3 regions of the Thioalkalivibrio sp. ALE23 genome follow, and region 3 is predicted to be linked to each of the others. Evidence: predicted binding sites of a transcription regulator. Region 3 holds the regulator's gene; each other region holds the start of a gene.
The links. Region 3 encodes sigma-54, which starts transcription at its own class of promoters, with help from an activator protein. Its sites were predicted from a motif close to TGGCANGNTNCNTGCTT; they were not measured.
Positions count from the first base shown of each region.

Region 1: the regulator sigma-54 is predicted to act here: its motif matches at 1,893-1,909, upstream of F573_RS0100200 (pilin).
Region 2: the regulator sigma-54 is predicted to act here: its motif matches at 1,731-1,747, upstream of fliL (flagellar basal body-associated protein FliL).

Region 1 covers NZ_KB900031.1:33,905-37,150, forward strand. Annotated here, with positions in the region: gene F573_RS0100190 (MarR family EPS-associated transcriptional regulator) at 1-242, opposite strand, end outside; gene F573_RS0100195 (TIGR02281 family clan AA aspartic protease) at 672-1,337, opposite strand; gene F573_RS0100200 (pilin) at 1,939-2,379, shown strand; gene F573_RS0100205 (pilin) at 2,493-2,966, shown strand; gene F573_RS0100210 (lipopolysaccharide assembly protein LapB) at 3,085-3,246, shown strand, end outside.
Region 2 covers NZ_KB900033.1:229,125-232,370, reverse strand. Annotated here, with positions in the region: gene fliJ (flagellar export protein FliJ) at 1-422, shown strand, start outside; gene F573_RS0107855 (flagellar hook-length control protein FliK) at 490-1,575, shown strand; gene fliL (flagellar basal body-associated protein FliL) at 1,785-2,264, shown strand; gene fliM (flagellar motor switch protein FliM) at 2,275-3,246, shown strand, end outside.
Region 3 covers NZ_KB900031.1:679,264-682,509, forward strand. Annotated here, with positions in the region: gene lptA (lipopolysaccharide transport periplasmic protein LptA) at 1-491, shown strand, start outside; gene lptB (LPS export ABC transporter ATP-binding protein) at 488-1,228, shown strand; gene F573_RS0103395 (RNA polymerase factor sigma-54) at 1,313-2,836, shown strand; gene hpf (ribosome hibernation-promoting factor, HPF/YfiA family) at 2,840-3,178, shown strand; gene F573_RS0103405 (PTS sugar transporter subunit IIA) at 3,183-3,246, shown strand, end outside.

The DNA.
Region 1 (3,246 bases), 650 kb from region 3:
GCACGGGCCAGCCGGGCCTTTTCCGCCACGCCATGAGGGGTGAGCTTGTACAGATAGCGGGTCTTGTTCTCACTGCGGGCAAAGTTGCCCGCCTTGACCCAGCCCTTGTCGATGAGCGCCCTCAGGGAATAATGCGCACTTCCCACCGACACCCCCAGCCGTTCCGCCAGTTCGCGCTGGCTCAGCTCGGGATGGTCCTGAAGGATCTTCAGAATGCGGTACTGGATCTCGTCTCGCTGCAATTCACCGCCTTCGAGGGGCTTTCGGCACGTCGGCACCGGGAGGGGCGACCCGCGAACACGCGGATGCATCCGCACGGCGACGCACGGCCGGCGCCGTTCACCCCCTGAACGAACGGGGCGTATTGGATCATACCCCCCGTGGACCGGCAAGCACACATCGCCCATCGTGGGAGTGTGCCCGCACGCGAACAGCCTCCCCACCCGCCTGCAGGAGCCTGCTCGCAGGCGAACAGGTTGAGCCCGGGGCGCACGCACGTCCGGTTCGCGGCCGAGGCCGCTCCTACGCACCCGCCACCCGCCTGTGGGAGCCTGCTTGCAGGCGAACAGGTTGAGCCCGAGGCAAACGCCCGTCCGTTCGCGGCCGAGGCCGCTCCTACGCACCCGCCACCCGCCTGTGGGAGCCTGCTCGCAGGCGAACCGGGGCACCCCCTACCGCAGAATCAGCGCGTCACCGCTGGGCTCCACCTCCACCCGGTCGAGAAAGGTCCGCCCCAGGCGCGCCCGGTGGATGTGATCGTCCGGCACGATCACCGCGCTCACGCCACTGCGGCGGATGCCGCCCACCCGCACTTCATCCAGCGTGACGCGGCGGGCGTTCACGCGGCCGCGCTCGGTACGCAGGTGCACGGTATTGCCGGCGTCGGCGTCCACCCCGGCGCGTTCGGCGTCGCGCTCGCGCAGCATCACCGATTCGGCCTCGCGGTCCACCTCCATGGTGATGGCCCGGCCGTTCACGCCCACGGTCAGGCTGTGCACCCCGCGAGAATCGGGGTACACGGTGATCCCGGGGCCGGCGGCCTCTCTCTCACGGCCCGCGGCTTCACCATCGGCCGAATCCGCATCGCCAGCCCCTGTGGAAGCGGGTTCCCCCGCCCCGCGCTCCAGCCAGCGGGTCTCCCCCGCGAACTCCACCTGCACACGCCCGCCGCCCGCCTGCAGCACCCGAACCCCGCCGGGACCGCTCTCGCCCTCGGCCACCACGGCCCGCTCGCCGTCCACCGACAGGACCGCCCGGCCGTCGAACACCGCGTGGACGGTGATGTCGGCGGCCGCAGCGCCGGGGAAAACGCCGGAGAGCGCGAGGGCGGCGAGCATGGCGAGGCGAGCGACGTAGCGTGTTTCCCGGAATTTAATCATTGTTCTTTGTATACAACCTTGGCGTTTCGCCTGCGAGCAGGCTCCCACAGACCGGTGTGGCGGGGGCCGCGTAGGAGCGGCCTCGGCCGCGAACCGGACGTGCGTGCGCCCCGGGCTCCGGCTGTTCGCCTGCGAGCAGACCCCTGCGCGATGGGGCGCATCCAGACCCCGATCGGCCAGAGGGCTGGCCTCCCACAGGGTGCCGGGCCCGTAGGAGGCCAGCCCTCTGGCCGATCGGGCATGTCCAGCACCCCCACGCGCAGGGGACTGCGCTGCTCGTGTCGACGGTGGATTGCGCCGGGGACACCAGCACGCGCAGGGGATGCGCTCCTGCGTGGGGGAGGAAGGATTATTGGCCGGGCAGCGGGGGCATACAAGAGCGATTACGAGCCGGGGCGACAATCCCGATGGGCACACTCGGGAATACCCGCAAACTGACCAAGGTTGTCACTCAGGGTGACCAATTTCGTCACCCGAGACTGACAACCGCCGTCACCTCCGGGTATTTATGGTTGGCACGAAATGTGATTGCCCGCACAAAAAACAAAGGAGCAGCACCATGCGACAACTCATCCAGAAGGGCTTCACCCTGATCGAACTCATGATCGTGGTCGCGATCATCGGCATCCTCGCGAGCCTCGCGCTGTTTGCCTACGCGGATTACCAGGTGCGGGCACAGCTCGCGGAAAGCGTTTCGCTGGTGGGTCCGGCGCGGAATGCCGTGGAAGAGTTCTATAACGAACGGGGCCGTTTCCCCGCCTCCAACGAATCGGCCGGGCTGGAAGACCCTCAAGGATATGCGGGGAGTTACACCGAATCCATCGAGGTGCATGATAACGGCACCATCCGGGCCCTGATCGGGAACGACGCCAATACTCGCGTGGCCGGCGGCTACATGGTGTTCTCGGCTTCCACCGCCAGCTCCGGGCTGACCTGGCAGTGCGTGGGCCAGGGCGACGTCCCTACCCGCCTGCTGCCCTCGGGATGCCGCGGCGAATAAGCGGGCCCAAATTTCCCTGCCCGGCGTATTGCAATACCTGGCATTACGATTGCATACTTTCAGGCAGGGTTTAGCAGGACCCTGACCAACTCCCAAAAGCAAGGAGCAACACCATGCGCAAGCAAGTCCAGAAGGGTTTCACCCTCATCGAACTCATGATCGTGGTCGCGATCATCGGTATCCTGGCGGCCATCGCCCTGCCGGCCTACCAGGACTACACCGTCCGGGCCCAGGTCTCGGAAGGCATGTCGCTGGCCTCCGGCGCCCGCACTGCCGTGGCTGAATTCTACAACCAGCGCGGCAGGTTCGCCGACAATAACGCGTCCTACGGCCTCGCGGCTTCCAACGAAATTCGCGGCCAGTACGTAGTGAGCGTCAGCGCCGGCACGGACGATACCGAAAACGCGTCCAGCGAAGATGGCCTCATTACAGTCACTTTCGGCAACCAAGCCAATGCTGCAATCGAGGATGCCGAGCTGCTTTTCTCGGCCGTCACTTCTGCGGCAGGCAGCTTGGACTGGCGCTGTCAGGGTGGCAACATCCTCGACACGGATACCCAGTACCTGCCGGCCGACTGCCGCAACTGATCCTGCGAGGATCGACCAGCCGATCATCGGCTGATACCGGCACCGAACACCCCGCTCCGGCGGGGTGTTCTTTTTCCACCCCCTCCCCGCAGTTCCAGACATCCGCCACGAGGCCACGGTGAACGGACCCTCCCGCACCCTATCCGGAACCACGCTGAGCACCATTCTTCTGGTCGCCCTGCTGGCGGCTGTTGCACTGGTCTACGCGCCCGGCAGTACCGGGGGTTATGTCTTCGACGACATGCCCAATATCGTCGACAACACCGCACTGGAGATGGAT
Region 2 (3,246 bases), on a different contig from region 3:
AGATCGGCGAGACCGAGGCGACTCGCGAACTGGGCGAACGCATCGCTCAGCTGAACGCCGCCGAGGCCCAGCGCGAGCAGCTGGAAACCTTCCAGCAGGAATACCTGGCGGCCTCCATGCCGCAGGACCCCAACACCCTCAAGTGGCTGGCCGGCATGCGGCAGAAGCTGCGCGAGGCGCTGGAACAGCAGGCCCTGCGCATCCAGGCGGCCGAAAGCCAGGTGGAGACGGCGCGCGAGCAATGGCTGGAACACCATCGCGACTGCATGTCGCTGGAAAAGCTGCTGGAACGCACGCGAGCCGAAGACCAGCGTCATCAGGCCCGGCGGCAGCAGGTGGAACAGGACATGTGGGCGACCCGCCAGGCCTTCGCACGGGAACCGGAATCCGGCGAACGCACGGTGAACTGGCAGGAATCTTGAAAGGTATGGATACGCAGACCCCGCAGGGGCAGACGCGCGCGGTGCGCGCAACAGGCGAGGACGGGACATGATCGCAGCACAGGCATCGGGACAGGGGCTGGGAGCGCTGGCACAGCTGCTCGACGGCGGCGAGGGCATGGATCGGCTCAAGGAATTGAAAGACAAGGGAAAAGGCGGGGAAGACGGTTTCCTGAAGGCACTCCGCCCGCAGCTGGAAGCGATGCTGGGCGCGCTCGGGGTGGATGATTCCGAGCTGGCCGAGCTGGATCTGGAAGGACTGATCCAGCGCTTCCAGGATCTCCTGCAAGGGCAGGATCTGACCGCTGTGGACGGCATGCAATTGCCGCCCGGCTGGCTGACCGGCGAGGAAGGTGACGGAGAGATCGACGGCCGCGAGCTGCGCAGTCTGCTGGAAGACGGGCCCGGGTCCGGAGCGGCGGGCGACGGCATCCCGGTTTCCCTGATGCGTCTGTTCCTGCAGGCCGGTCCGGAAGGGCAGAACCCGGGGTCGCGGCTGCAGGAACTGGCTCCCGGGGCGCTGACCGGCGGTGGCTCGCGTGAAGGGACCACCGAGGTCCTGGCCCAGTGGCTGACGCAGGCCTCGGAATCGGCGCGCAGCGGCCGTGAGAATGCCCAGGCACTGGCCCAGCCGGCAGCCCAGGCCTCCGATGCCGAGGGTGCGCGGGGCGGCGGGATGCGGCTGGATCTGACCCGCCTGCTGCAGACTTCGGGTGATCGCCAGCTTGCGGAGCAGATCCAGATGATGGCGCAGGCCCGCGGCGGGCGCACCGAGATGAAACTGCATCCGCCTCAGCTGGGGGTCCTGGATGTGCGGGTCAGCATGGAGGGGGACCGTGCCAGTGTACAGTTCTTCAGTACCAACCCCGTGACCCGTGAGGTGCTGGAAGCGGCAATGCCGCGCCTGCGTGACAGTCTCGCCGACAGCGGGCTCGAGCTCGCCGATGCCTCGGTGTCGGATGAACCGCCGGACGATTCCGCGGATACCGAGATGGCCGGCGACGGTTACGGAAGCGGGGATGAACCCGGCGTCGCCACGGGTGCGGAGGGCGAAGGGAGCGAGGACGATGAAGGTCCCGTCGCTCCCGGCAGCACCCTTTCCTTCCTCAACCGTCGGGTGGACCTGTTTGCCTGAGGCCCGTTCCGGCAGACCGGCCGCCAGAATCTCGACTTCTCGCTCGATGGAGCGTCCGGTTCGTTGACGCATACGCCGGGCGCTCGACCCTCGGGATGACGAACGACACCCCTAAAGTGGGTTCAACTCTCTGTTTATAAAGTAGTAATGATTCATGGCACCGCGCTTGCTTGGGTTCCGTCAGCGAATCCACGCAATGCGGGTGTGTCATGGCGGAGAAGGAAGTCGAACTGGAGAACAAGGGGGGCGGCGGCAGGAAATGGATGATCATCATCCTCCTGGTCGTTGCGGTTCTGCTCGCCGGCGGCGGGGGCGCGGCCGCCTGGTTCCTGCTGTCGCAGGACGCTGACGAAATGGCGGAAGATCAGCCGCCCGAGCGCCACTATTCGTCGCTCGATCCCATGACGGTGAACATCGATGCCCCGGGAAGCGTGCAGTTCCTGCGCGTGCAGATCGGTCTGGTGTCCACCGACCCGGCGGTCCTGGAAGCCGTGGAAGATCACCTGCCCGTAGTCCGGAACGACATCCTCGGCGTCCTCTCGGATCAGGAATATACCGAGCTGAACACGCGGGAAGGCAAGGAAGCGCTGGCGGAGGATCTGACGGCCACTGTCCGTGCGATCCTGGAGTCGCGCGAAGCGCCCTCCGATCTGGAGCGCGTGGTGTTCACCGAACTGGTCATGCAGTAAGGCGCGCGTCATGGCACAGCAAACCGACATCCTGAGCCAGGACGAGATCGACGCGCTGCTGCACGGCGTCGATGCCGGTGACGTCGAGACCGAGGAGGAAGAGTTCCCCAGCGACGGTCAGGCGCGCGAGTTCAATTTCGCCACCCAGGACCGGATCGTGCGCGGGCGCATGCCCACGCTCGAGATGATCAACGAGCGTTTTGCGCGGCATCTGCGCGTGCGACTGTTCAACATGCTGCGGCGTTCGGCCGAGATCTCGGTCAGCGGCACCCGGCTGACCAAGTTTTCCGAGTACATGCACTCGCTGTTCGTGCCCACCAGCCTGAACCTGGTGCGTGCGCATCCGCTGCACGGCACCGGGCTGTTCGTGTTCGACCCCAAGCTGGTGTTCATCCTGGTGGACAACTTCTTCGGCGGCGACGGGCGCTTCTATACCCGCATCGAGGGCCGTGACTTCACCCCGATGGAGATGCGGGTGGTGCACAGCATCCTCGAGGGCGCGTTTGAGGACATGACCAAGGCCTGGGAACCGGTCATGGACATCGACTTCGAGTTCCTCAACTCCGAGGTCAATCCCCAGTTCGCGAACATCGTGAGTCCCACCGAGATCGTGGTGATCAACGAATTCCACATCGAACTGGATGGCGGCGGCGGCAATCTCCACGTGACGCTGCCGTATTCAATGATCGAACCGATCCGCGAGCAGCTGGATACCGGTATCCAGTCGGATCGCTCCGATGTCGATCAGCGCTGGATGAATGCCCTGCGGGAAGAGGTGCAGGACGCGGACGTGGAGATCGCCTCGGTGCTCACCGAGGCGGAGGTCACCGTGCAGGAACTGCTGGACATCAAGCCGGGCGACATCATCCCGGTCGACATTCCCGAAGAGGTCACTCTGAAGGTCGAGGATATCCCGCTGCTGCGCGGCAAGTTCGGGGTCTCGAACGGCCAGAACGCGATCAAGATCAACGGTCGCGCACAA
Region 3 (3,246 bases):
CGCTGCTTGCCGTGGCGGGCATACTCGCACTGTTCCTGGCGGCCCCGCCGGCGACCGGCCGCGAGGATGCCCTGCCGGTGGAGATCACCGCGGACCACGCCGAGATGGACGAACGCGCGGGCACCGGAACCTACACCGGCGACGTGATCGTGGTGCGCGGCGATGCCACGCTGGAAGCGGACCGCGTGATCGTGCACATGCGCGAGCGCCGCCCCTACGAGATCGAGGCCCACGGCGAGCCCGCACGCCTGGAGTCGCCCGATCCCGAGACCGGCGAGACGCGCATCGCCGAAGGGCTGCGCATCGACTATTTCCTCGACGAGGAACGCGTGATCCTGACCGAACGGGCACGCGTCATCACCGCCGCCGAGGATGCCCGCGGGCAGCGCATCACCTACGATCTCGAACGCGACGTGATCCGCGCCGAACGCGGCGACACCGACGACGAGCGCGTGCACATCCGCCTGCAGCCACGCGAGGACAATCCATGACCCCCGCGGCCGACGGCCATCTGGTCGCCCGCGAGCTGAGCAAGCGCTATGGCCAGCGTACCGTGCTGGACGCGATGGATGTGGACCTGGTGCCCGGCGAAGTGGTCGGCCTGCTGGGACCCAACGGAGCCGGCAAGACCACCTGCTTCTACAGCCTGGTCGGACTGATCCGGCCCAATACCGGGCGCATCACCCTGGGCGGGCGCGACATCACCCGGGCGCCCATCCACGAACGCGCCCGCGCCGGGCTGGGCTATCTCCCGCAGGAGGCATCGATCTTTCGCCGCCTGTCGGTCCAGGACAACCTGCAGGCGGTGCTGGAACTGCGCCCGGAACTCGACCGCCACGAGCGCCGCCGCATCGGCGACGCCCTGATCGAGGAATTCCAGCTGGAGACCGTGCGCCACAGCCCCGGGATCGCGCTGTCCGGAGGCGAGCGGCGGCGCGCCGAGATCGCCCGCGCGCTGGCCGGCGATCCGCGGTTCATCTGTCTGGACGAACCGTTTGCCGGGGTCGATCCGATCTCGGTCGGCGAGATCCAGGAAGTCATCCGCCACCTGGCCGAACGCGGCATCGGCGTACTAATCTCGGATCACAACGTACGCGAGACCCTGGGCATCTGCCATCGCGCGTACATCCTCAGCGAGGGGCGCCTGCTGAGCGCGGGCACGCCGGACGAACTGCTGGCCGACACCCGCGTGCGCGAGGTCTACCTCGGCGAAAACTTCCGCCTGTGACACCGACCGCCGCACCCGGACGGTGCACAAGCCCGCAGCAAGGGATTACTATTCACTTATGGTGACCAACGCCTTTCCCAACTCATGCTGAAGCCCGGGCTGAATCTGCAGCTCGGTCAGACGCTGACCATGACGCCGCAGCTGCAGCAGGCCATCCGGCTGCTGCAGCTGTCCACGCTGGAGCTCCAGGCCGAGATCCAGCAGGCGCTGGAAAGCAATCCCATGCTGGAACAGGCCGAGGATGACGAACTCGGTGCCGACGCGGGGGACACCGACAGCGACGCGAACACCGACGACGGCGAGAGCGGCAGCGACAACGCCGGCACCGGCGAAACGGTGGATGCCGGCGGCTCGGAGGACGTCATCCCCGACGAGCTGGTGACCGACAGCCGCTGGGAAGACATCTACGACGCCAGCGCCAGCCCGCGCGGTCTGGACGACCGCGACCCGCTGGAGAACACCTCGGACGACGACGGCGGCGGCGGGCTGCAGGATCACCTGCTGTGGCAGCTGCATCTGTCGCACCTGACCCCGCGCGACCAGCGCATCGGCGCCGCCCTGATCGACACCATCAACGGCGACGGCTACCTCGAGGGTGACGTCGAGACCCTGGCCGAGACCATCAGCCGGAGTGAAGACCCCCCCGTCGACACCGACGAGGTCGAGGCCGTACGCCACTGGTTGCAGCACTGCGACCCGCTGGGGGTCGGTTCGCTGGATCTGCGCGAGTGCCTGGAGGTCCAGCTGGGCGAGCTGGCGCCGGACGCCCCCTCGCGCGAGGCGGCGCGCGCGCTCCTGGAACACGGCATGGACGCCCTTGCCCGGCGTGACTACAAGGCCCTGCAGCGCCAGAGCGGCGTACGCGATGGCAACGAACTGGCCGCGGCGCTGGACCTGATCCGCACGCTCAACCCGCGCCCCGGCGCCCAGATCAGCGAGACACCGCCGGAATACGTGGTCCCGGATGTCTACGTGCGTCATACCGACCGGGGCTGGCAGGTCGACCTGAATCCCGAGATCGCCCCGCGCATTCGCATCAACGACCTCTACGCCGGCATGGTCCGCCAGGTCTCCGATGCCCGCGACAGCGCCTTCATGCGCGATCAGCTGCAGGAGGCGCGATGGTTCATCAAGAGCCTGCACAGCCGCAACGACACCCTGCTGCGCGTGGCGCGCGCGATCGTCGAACGCCAGCAGGGGTTCCTGGAACACGGCGAGGTGGCGATGCAGCCGCTGATCCTGCGCGACATCGCCGAAGCCCTGGAGATGCACGAGTCCACGATCTCGCGGGTGACCACGCAGAAATACATGCACACCCCCCGCGGGGTGTTCGAATTCAAGTATTTCTTCTCCAGTCACGTGGGCACCAGCGACGGCGGGGAATGCTCCGCGACCGCGATTCGTGCCATGATCCGCGAACTCATCGAAGAGGAAACGCCGGGCAAACCGCTCAGCGATTCCCGCCTCGCCCAGATCCTGGCGGATCGGGGCATCAACGTGGCCCGGCGTACCGTGGCCAAATACCGGGAGGGCATGAACCTGCCATCCTCCAGCGAGCGCCGCCAGATGGCCGCCATGCCGACCGGAAGCAAACCGAAAGGAGCCTGACCCATGCAGATCAATCTCACCGGACACCACGTCGACATCACCGACGCCCTGCGCGACTACGTCAACGAGAAATTCCAGAAGCTGGAACGCCACTTCGACAAGGTGATCGACGTGCACGTGGTGCTGAACCACGAGAAGACGCAGAAGCTGCACAACAAGGCGGAAGCGAATCTGCAGGTCAGCGGCAACCACATCCACGCCGAGGCCAGCCACGATGACATGTACGCCGCCATCGACGGCCTGATCGACAAGGTCGACCGCCAGCTGATCAAGCACAAGGAGAAGGTCAAGGATCATCATCGCGCCGAGGGCGCCCAGCGCAACCGCGAACAACCCGAGTAAGCCGATGAATCCGGCCGAGCTCATCACCCCGGAGCGCATCGGACTGGAAACCGACTGCTCCAGCAAGA